DNA from 4 places in the Streptomyces sp. ITFR-16 genome. Region 1 is predicted to be linked to each of the others. Evidence: riboswitches for the same ligand, from Rfam matches in the RefSeq annotation. Region 1 holds a riboswitch; each other region holds the start of a gene.

Evidence for each region. Region 1 has a riboswitch for cobalamin ahead of metE (5-methyltetrahydropteroyltriglutamate--homocysteine S-methyltransferase). Riboswitches for the same ligand answer to the same signal wherever they lie in the genome.
Region 2: it holds a riboswitch for cobalamin, as region 1 does, so the genes downstream of both, RLT58_RS11605 (ribonucleoside-diphosphate reductase subunit alpha) here and metE (5-methyltetrahydropteroyltriglutamate--homocysteine S-methyltransferase) in region 1, are expected to answer to the same signal.
Region 3: it holds a riboswitch for cobalamin, as region 1 does, so the genes downstream of both, RLT58_RS05260 (CoA-acylating methylmalonate-semialdehyde dehydrogenase) here and metE (5-methyltetrahydropteroyltriglutamate--homocysteine S-methyltransferase) in region 1, are expected to answer to the same signal.
Region 4: it holds a riboswitch for cobalamin, as region 1 does, so the genes downstream of both, RLT58_RS28040 (cobalamin biosynthesis protein) here and metE (5-methyltetrahydropteroyltriglutamate--homocysteine S-methyltransferase) in region 1, are expected to answer to the same signal.

The regions. Positions count from the first base shown of each region.
Region 1 is NZ_CP134609.1:7,702,445-7,704,635, forward strand. Features, by position in the region: gene metE (5-methyltetrahydropteroyltriglutamate--homocysteine S-methyltransferase) at 1-956, opposite strand, end outside; cobalamin riboswitch at 1,118-1,334, opposite strand; gene RLT58_RS34075 (3-hydroxybutyryl-CoA dehydrogenase) at 1,498-2,191, opposite strand, start outside.
Region 2 is NZ_CP134609.1:2,646,343-2,648,533, forward strand. Features, by position in the region: gene mctP (monocarboxylate uptake permease MctP) at 1-313, shown strand, start outside; gene RLT58_RS11600 (GNAT family N-acetyltransferase) at 450-962, shown strand; cobalamin riboswitch at 1,015-1,152, shown strand; gene RLT58_RS11605 (ribonucleoside-diphosphate reductase subunit alpha) at 1,292-2,191, shown strand, end outside.
Region 3 is NZ_CP134609.1:1,154,089-1,156,279, forward strand. Features, by position in the region: gene RLT58_RS05260 (CoA-acylating methylmalonate-semialdehyde dehydrogenase) at 1-835, opposite strand, end outside; cobalamin riboswitch at 1,065-1,244, opposite strand; gene cobF (precorrin-6A synthase (deacetylating)) at 1,425-2,191, shown strand, end outside.
Region 4 is NZ_CP134609.1:6,330,358-6,332,548, reverse strand. Features, by position in the region: gene RLT58_RS28050 (inorganic phosphate transporter) at 1-559, shown strand, start outside; gene RLT58_RS28045 (hypothetical protein) at 573-806, shown strand; cobalamin riboswitch at 967-1,099, shown strand; gene RLT58_RS28040 (cobalamin biosynthesis protein) at 1,244-2,191, shown strand, end outside.

The DNA.
Region 1 (2,191 bases):
AGCGTCGCCAGGGACTTCTCGTAGTCGTTGATCCAGATGTTGCGGCCGTTGACCACACCGGCGACGAGCCGCTTGCCGGGCAGTCCGCCGACGGCGGCGAGGTCGTCCAGGTTGGCGGCCGCCTCGTCGGTGAAGTCCAGCGCCAGGCCCTCGACCGGGGCCTTCGCCAGGACGGGCAGCGCCTCCCCGAGCCGGTCGAAGTAGGAGGCGACGAGCAGCTTGGGACGGTCGGTCAGCGCGCCGAGGTCACGGTAGGTGCGGGCGGCGGCGTTCAGCTCGGCCGGCGTCCGGTCCTGGACCAGGGCGGGCTCGTCGAGCTGTACCCACTCCGCGCCGGCGGCCCGCAGATCGGCGAGCACCTCCGCGTAGACCGGCAGCAGCCGGTCGAGCAGGGTGAGCGGTTCGAAGTCGGCGGCCACCCCGGGGGCGGGCTTGGCCAGCAGCAGATACGTGACAGGGCCGACGAGCACCGGGCGGGCGGTGTGGCCGAGCGCGAGGGCTTCCCTCAGCTCGGTGACCTGCCTGGCGGAGTCGGCGGTGAAGACGGTGTCCGGGCCGAGTTCGGGGACGAGGTAGTGGTAGTTGGTGTCGAACCACTTGGTCATCTCCAGCGGAGCCACGTCCTGGGTCCCGCGGGCCATCGCGAAGTACCCGTCGAGCGCGTCGGAGGCGACGGCCTCGCGGTGCCGGGGCGGGATCGCACCGACCATGACGCTGGTGTCCAGGACGTGGTCGTAGTACGAGAAGTCACCGGTGGGCACCTCGTGGACACCGGCGTCGGCCAGCTGCCGCCAGTGGGAGCGGCGCAGACCGGCCGCCGTCTCCCGGAGGGCGTCGGCGGTGACCCGGCCCTTCCAGTAGCCCTCGATGGCCTTCTTCAGTTCCCGGTTCGGACCCTGGCGGGGGTAGCCGTACACGGTGGCTCGTGCTGCCGCGGCTGCGGGCTTCGCTGTCACGGAAATCTCCTTCGCGAGATGACTCCTGAACATCCCGGGACGGGACGCGGACGCGAAGGGATGACGAACCGGACGGATTCCGGCACCCGTACGGTGCGGTCTCTCCGTCTGATGTGTACGCCGACCCGCCCACGAGGTCACCGGGATATCCGCACACGAATGGTCGTGTGCGGGCAACGGGCAGGTCTTCGGACTCGCGGGCACGTCTGCCGGGGCAGACTCCTACTGGCCGTCGCTTCCCGGATCCGGGCGGATCCAGTGCTGATGACGGCGGTCGTTCCCACTCACCGCTGCGGGGCAGTCCCGGATTCCCACCGGGTTCCCTCTTACGACGCTCCTGCCTGGCGGACAGGGCGAACCAGCTGCACGGACCACCCTAGAGGGTGTGCCACCCCCGCCACGCCACTGTTCACATTCCGGAACATGGAATGAGACGCCGGGGGCCGGGCACGCCGAGGGGGCGTACGACGGATCCCTTGCCGCCGTACGCCCCTCTCCACAGCACCGCGGGCCCCTCGGCCCGGCGGTGGACCCGGGCCCCTCAGCCCCGGTCGTACAGGTGGAACCCCCGGCCGCTCTTGCGGCCCAGCAGCCCCGCCTCCACCATGCGCTGGAGCAGCGGCGGCGGGGCGTACAGGGGTTCCTTGAATTCGTCGTAGAGGGATGCGGCGATGGAGGCGACCGTGTCCAGGCCGATCAGATCGGCGAGCTTCAGCGGTCCCATCGGGTGCGCGCAGCCCAGCTCCATGCCCGCGTCCACATCGGCGGCCGTGGCGAACCCCGACTCCGCCATCCGGATCGCGGCGAGGAGGTAGGGGATGAGCAGGGCGTTGACGACGAACCCCGCCCGGTCCTGAGACCGGACGACCGTCTTGCCGAGGGTGTGCTCGGCGAAGTGCCGTACGGAGGCGATGACCTCCCCGGAGGTGTGCAGCGAGGAGACCACCTCCACCAGGGGCAGGACGGGGGCCGGGTTGAAGAAGTGCAGTCCCAGCACGCGGTCGGCGCGCCCGGTGGCCATGCCCAGCCGCATCACGGGGATGGAGGAGGTGTTGGTGGCGAGCACGGCCCCGGGGTCCTCGACGATCTTGTCGAGGGCCGCGAAGATCTCCGTCTTCACCTCGGTGTTCTCCACGACGGCCTCGACGACGAGCTGACGGTCGGCCAGGTCGTCCAGGCTGCCGGTGAAGATCATCCGGGCGAGGGCGTCCTCGGCGCTCACCCGGTCCAGCTTG
Region 2 (2,191 bases), 5.1 Mb from region 1:
GCTGCTCGCCGGCTGGGCGGTCGGCATGATCTACGGGACGGCCGCCGCCTACGGGGTCGCGAGCCCCACCCAGAAGCACTTCGGCGGGTCCTCCAAGGAGATCCCGGGCCTCGGCGAGATCGGCTACATCGGCCTGACGGCCTTCGTGCTGAACATCGTGGTCACCGTGGTCCTGACCTTCGTCCTGAACGCCGTGAAGGCGCCCGCCGGGGTCGACGAGACCGCTCCGGGCGACTACACCGCGGACGCGGGCGACCCGGGCGTGCAGACGGAGCTCCCGCCGGCCACGGCGGGTGCGCCGGGCGGCCACTGACGGCACCGCGACGGGCCGTCGCGCCCCCTCCGCACGCGCGGAGGGGGCGCGGCGGCCCGTCCGCGCGTCCAAGCGCTCGGAGTGCCGGCGCAAATCGCTTGCGGGCCCGGCCCGGGCGTGCGGCAGACTTCCGCCCATGGACATAACGATCCGGCCGGTCGAGCCCGCCGAGCACACGGTCCTCGGCGAGATCACCGCCGAGGCCTATCTCGGGGACGGCCTCCTCGACTTCGGCGCCGACGACCCGTATCTGGTGAAGCTGCGCGATGTCCCCCGCCGGGCCGCCGAGGCCGAGGTGCTGGTGGCGGCCGACACGCGGGGCCGCGTCCTGGGCGGGGTGACCTACGCCCCGCCGGGCAACCCCTGGTGCGACATCGCCGCGCCCGACGAAGCCGAATTCCGGATGCTGGCGGTCTCCCGCGAGGCCCGGGGAGCGGGAGCGGGTGAGGCGCTGGTACGGGCCTGTATCGAGCGCGCACGAGCCACCCCGGGCGTCACCGGGATCGTCCTGTCGACGCAGCCGGCGATGCACGGTGCCCATAGAATCTACGGGCGCCTCGGCTTCGTCCGGACCCCCGAGAGGGACTGGAATCCGATCGAGGACCTGAAGCTGCTGACGTACCGCCTGGAGCTCCGGCCCCTGGTGTGAGCGCGCACTGAGATCTCGTACGACACAACATGTGGGGGCTGCCGCATCCGGCGGCCCCCACATGTATGCTCGTGCTCGCTGTCGCCGCAGGGAAATCCGGTGCGAATCCGGAACTGTCCCGCAACGGTGTATTCGGTGTGCTTTTGTGCACCCGTCAGTCCGAGGACCTGCCGACAGCGCATCCGGCTCGACCGAACCGGATGCCCAGACGTCCGGGCCTCGCGGATGGGCCGGTGGACGCCGCACGGAGTGCTGCCCTGCCCGGGTCCCGCTCCGCCCGGCTGCCCCCGCTCCCCGCCGGCCCCGAGCCGAGCGAGGGAGAGCACCACGTGACCATCGCGCCAGCCGATCCGGTTTCAGCGGCCGAGTCCGAAGCAGCCGAGGCCGAAGCGGTCCGGTCCGCCGGACCCGCGAAGGACGGACCGGGCACCGCACTGCTGCGGACCCTGACCGACCTCACCGCCGATCTGCCCGACACCGACCCCGGACGCGTCGCCGCCGCAGCCCTGCGCGGCCGCAACGCCCGGTCGGACGAGGCCGAGCTGTGTTCGCTGGCCACCGAGGCCGCCGCGGGCCTGATCTCCGAGGACCCCGCGTACTCCCGGCTCGCCGCCCGTCTCCTCACCCGCACCATCGCGGACGAGGCGGCCGGGCAGGGCGCGACGTCGTTCTCCGCCTCGGTCGCCGTCGGACACCGTGAGGGCCTGATCGCGGACCGCACCGCCGCGTTCGTGACGCTCCACGCGCAGGCCCTGGACGCGCTGATCGGGCAGTCGCTCGCGGACGGCGCCGACGACCGCTTCGGCTACTTCGGCCTGCGCACCCTGCACAGCCGCTATCTGCTGCGCCACCCGCACACCCGCCAGGTCATCGAGACCCCGCAGCACTTCATGCTGCGGGTCGCCGCCGGGCTCGCGGAGGACGAATCCGAGCGCGCGCTCGGCGAGGTCGCCGCGCTGTACGGGCTGATGAGCCGGCTGGACTACCTGCCCTCCTCCCCCACGCTCTTCAACTCCGGCACCCGCCACCCGCAGATGTCCTCCTGCTATCTGCTGGACTCGCCGCTGGACGAGCTGGACTCGATCTACGACCGCTACCACCAGGTCGCGCGGCTCTCCAAGCACGCCGGCGGCATCGGCCTCTCGTACTCCCGCATCCGTGCCCGCGGTTCGCTGATCCGCGGCACCAACGGCCACTCCAACGGCATCGTGCCGTTCCTGAAGACGCTC
Region 3 (2,191 bases), 6.5 Mb from region 1:
CGGCGGAGCCGTATCCGGCGCCGATCAGGGCGTCGGCGGCCTGGTCGAGGTCGGCGTCCGGCATCACGATCATGTGGTTCTTGGCGCCGCCGAAGCACTGGGCGCGCTTGCCGTGGGCGGCGGCGGTGGCATAGAGGTGCGCGGCGACGGGGGTGGAGCCGACGAAACCGAGCGCGCCCACCCTCGGGTCCTCCAGGAGTGTGTCGACCGCTTCCTTGCCGCCGTTGACGACGTTCAGCACGCCGGGCGGCAGACCGGCTTCCAGGAAGAGTTCGGCCAGCCGCAGCGGGACGGACGGGTCGCGCTCCGACGGCTTGAGGATGAAGGCGTTTCCGCAGGCGAGAGCGGGTGCCGCCTTCCAGAGCGGGATCATCGCGGGGAAGTTGAAGGGGGTGATCCCGGCGACCACACCGATCGGGGAGCGCAGCGAGTGCACGTCGATGCCGGTGCCGGCGTTGTCCGTGAACTCCCCCTTGAGCAGATGGGGAATCCCGGCGGCGAACTCGACGACTTCCAGGCCGCGTTGGATGTCCCCGTGCGCGTCGGCGACGGTCTTGCCGTGCTCCGACGACAGCAGGCGCGCCAGGGATTCGCGTTCCGCGTCGACGAGTTGGAGGAAGCGCAGCAGGACGCGGGCGCGCCGCTGGGGGTTCCACTGCCCCCACTCCCGCTGGGCGGTGACGGCGTCGGCGACGGCCGTCCCGGCGTCGGCGCGGCCCGCGAGCGGCACACGCGCCTGTACGGAACCGGTGTTGGGGTCGTGGATGTCGCCGAAGAGACCGGACGTACCGGCGGTGTGCTTCCCGCCGATGAAATGGGTGAGTTCACGGACCATGGGTGCCTGCTCTCGTCAGGTGGGATCCGGGGACGGCACGGCGAGCCGCCGGCCCGCGCGCAGAGAGGCGGGCGCGGTGCCGGGGAATGCCGTGGGACAGCGGACAGTGGGGCCGGAGGGCCTCGGAGGTCTACGGGCGCGCAGGGATGTGCGCGCGCCCCGCCGGATCACCAGGGTCGTGTGTGTGCGTACGGACCGGTGCCATGCGTGTCGTCTCCATCCTCGTGGAAAACACGGAACCGTCCGCGGCCGGTATCCTGACTCCCGGATCTCCGCGCGCCGCCCGCCTTCCCGGCAGTACCTCGCCAGTGGCGTGTGGATGGCAGCACACTCCCCGGTCACAGTGGCGGGACCGTGCCGGATTCACACCGGCTTCCCTGCACCGCGGACCTTGTCCCCCGAAGATATAGTTGGACGTCCTACTAAGTCCACCCCGCCACTCGCGACGCGTGGCAGCCGGGGCCCCGCCCCGCGCGGCCCACCCGGCGCCGGACCGGAAAGGCCGTGTACGCATGCGCATCCGCCCCGAAGCGGACCCGCTCGCCCCGGATCCGCACCGCGCCCTGCGGACGGCCACCGGGAGCAGCGCATGAGTACCGCCGCCCGGCATCTCCTCGTCATCGGGATCGGCGCCGGCGACCCCGACCACCTCACGCTCGGCGCCGTGCGCGCCATGCGCAGGGCCGATGTCTTCTTCGTACTCGGCAAGGGCCGGGAGAAATCCGCCCTCACCCGGTTGCGGCGGGACGTGCTCGATGAGCATCTCCCGGGGCCGTACCGCGTCGTCGAGGCCGAGGACCCCTGGCGCGACCGCCGCCAGGCATCGGACGCGGGATACACCGACGCCGTGCGCGACTGGCGCCGGCGCCGCGCCGACCTCTGCGCCCGGCTGATCCGCGAGGAGTTGGCGCCCGGACAGTGCGGGGCGTTCCTGGTGTGGGGCGACCCGTCGCTGTACGACAGTACGCTCGGCATCCTGGAGGACATCGGGGCCCGCGGGGAGGTGGACTTCACCTGCGAGGTGGTCCCCGGCATCAGCAGCGTCTCCGCCCTCGCCGCCCGCCACCGCATCACCCTCAACCGGGTCGGCCGCCCCGTCCACATCACCCCGGGGCGACGCCTCGCCGAGGGCCTTCCGCCCGACGACTCCGACATCGTCGTCATGCTCGACGCCCACGAGTCCTTCGGGCAGTTGGCGGGCAGCGGCGTCTGGATCCACTGGGGCGCCTACCTCGGCACGCCGGACGAAATCCTGATCGCCGGCCCCCTCGACGAGGTCGCCGACCGCATCCGGCACACACGCGCCGAGGCCCGCGCCGAACACGGCTGGATCATGGACACCTACCTGCTGCGGCG
Region 4 (2,191 bases), 1.4 Mb from region 1:
CGGCACCTACCTCGGCGGCTGGCGCATCATCCGCACCATGGGCAGCGGCCTGACCGAGCTGAAGCCGCCGCAGGGCTTCGCCGCCCAGACCAGCGCGGCGACCGTCATCCTGGCCTCCTCGCACCTCGGCTTCTCCCTCTCCACCACCCAGTCCTGCTCCGGCGCCGTGATGGGCGCGGGCCTCGGACGCAAGGGGGGCGTGGTCCGCTGGTCCACCGCCACCCGGATGTTCGTCGCCTGGGGCCTGACCCTGCCGGCCGCCGGACTGGTCGGCGCGGGAGCCGAGTTCCTCACCAAGCAGGGCACCTGGGGCGTCGTGGTCGTCGCGGCGCTGCTGATCGCGGGCTCCGGCGCGATCTGGGTGCTCTCCCGCCGCAAGCCGGTCGGCCACGGGGACGTCGCACCGGACGCGGAACCCGCGGGCGTCGTCACCACCGCCATCGCGGCCGTCAGCCCGCCGCCCACCGCGGCGGCCCAGGCGCAGGCCCACGACCTCACGGCCACCATCCCGGCCCCCGCCGCCCCTGTGACCGACCCGGCCCGACCGGCCACGGTGTAAGGACGAAGGACACATGCACATCGACTGGGCAGCCCTCGGCACCGTCTTCGGCGTCTCTCTCGTCGCCACCGTCGGCCTGGTGGGCCTCTTCACCCTCGGCATCGTCGGACTCTCCAAGCAGCCCGGACCCGCCACGGAGGGCGGACAGCCGGGCGGGTCGCTCCTGATGGCCCGCGCGGGCGCGTACGTCTGCTTCGGGCTGTGCGCCGCGGCGGTCGCGTACGGCATCTATCTGATCGTCGCCTGAGGCCCGCCGGCCTCTCCCCGCTCCTCCCCGTCGGGCCGGACACACCGCGTGTGTGTCCGGCCCGATGTGTGTCTACGCACACTGCGCCGTCGCAGGTCAACGGCAGGTTGACGGGTGTTCGCGGAGCGTGGTGGACTGCCGGAGCCATTACGGCGACAGCAGAGGAAGCCGGTGCGAATCCGGCGCGGTCCCGCCACTGTCACCGGGGAGCAGTCCCCCACCACCGGAAGTCACGGTTCGCGCGAGCGGACTGGAAGACCGGGGGAACTGCGGATCCGGAAGCCAGGAGACTCTCGTCGCCGGTCACGTCGAACCAGGGCGCGGACCCTGAGTGAGGACATATCGCCATGCCCGGCCGCCGTGCGTCCGTCCCTGTGCCCTTCCCGCCAGCAGTTGCCCGTACGAAGGTCCTCCGAGGCGCGACGGCCGGCTGAACCGTGCGTGCCGATCGCATTTTCGCGTACGGCGCCACGGCCGGTCTGATCGGCGATCTGCTGCTCGGTGACCCCCGCAGGGGGCACCCGGTCGCCGCCTTCGGGCGGGCCGCGGCGGGCGTCGAACGCCGGCTGTGGCGCGACCACCGCGGGTGGGGCGCGCTGCACACCCTGCTCTGCGCCGGAGGCGCCGCCGGGGGCGCCGCGCTGGCCGCCCGCGCCCTGCGGCGCCACCCCGCCGCCTCCGTCGCGCTGACCGCCGCCGCCACCTGGTCCGTCGTCGGCGGTACGTCCCTGGGGCGCGAGGCCCGCGCCATCGGCGGCGCGCTCGCCGCCGGGGACGTCGAACTCGCCCGGGAGCGGCTGCCGCACCTGTGCGGCCGCGACCCGCAGTCCCTGGACGGGCCACAGATCGCCCGCGCCGTCGTGGAGTCCGTCGCCGAGAACACCTCGGACGCCGTGGTCGGCGCCCTGGTCTGGGGCGCGCTCGGCGGCGTCCCCGGGCTCGTCGGCTTCCGCGCCGTCAACACGCTCGACGCGATGGTCGGCCACCGGTCGCCCCGCCATCTGCGCTACGGCTGGGCCTCGGCCCGCCTCGACGACCTCGCGGGCTGGCCGGGCGCCCGGCTGACGGCCCTGCTCGCCGTGGCCGCCGGGGGACGGCCACGGGAGGCGGTCCGGGCCTGGCGGGCCGACGCGGCCAAGCACCCCAGCCCCAACGCGGGCCCGGTGGAAGCCTCGTTCGCCGGCGCGCTCGGCGTACGCCTGGGCGGGACTCTCGCCTACGGCGGCCGGGTCGAGCACCGCCCCGTCCTCAACGGCGGGACGGGCCGGGCGGTGGAGACCGCCGACATCGAACGGGCCGTACGCCTCTCGCGCCGGGTCGGCGCGCTCGCCCTCGGCGTCAGCGTGGCGGCCCGCCTCGGTGCGGGACTCGCCGCCCGCCGCCTC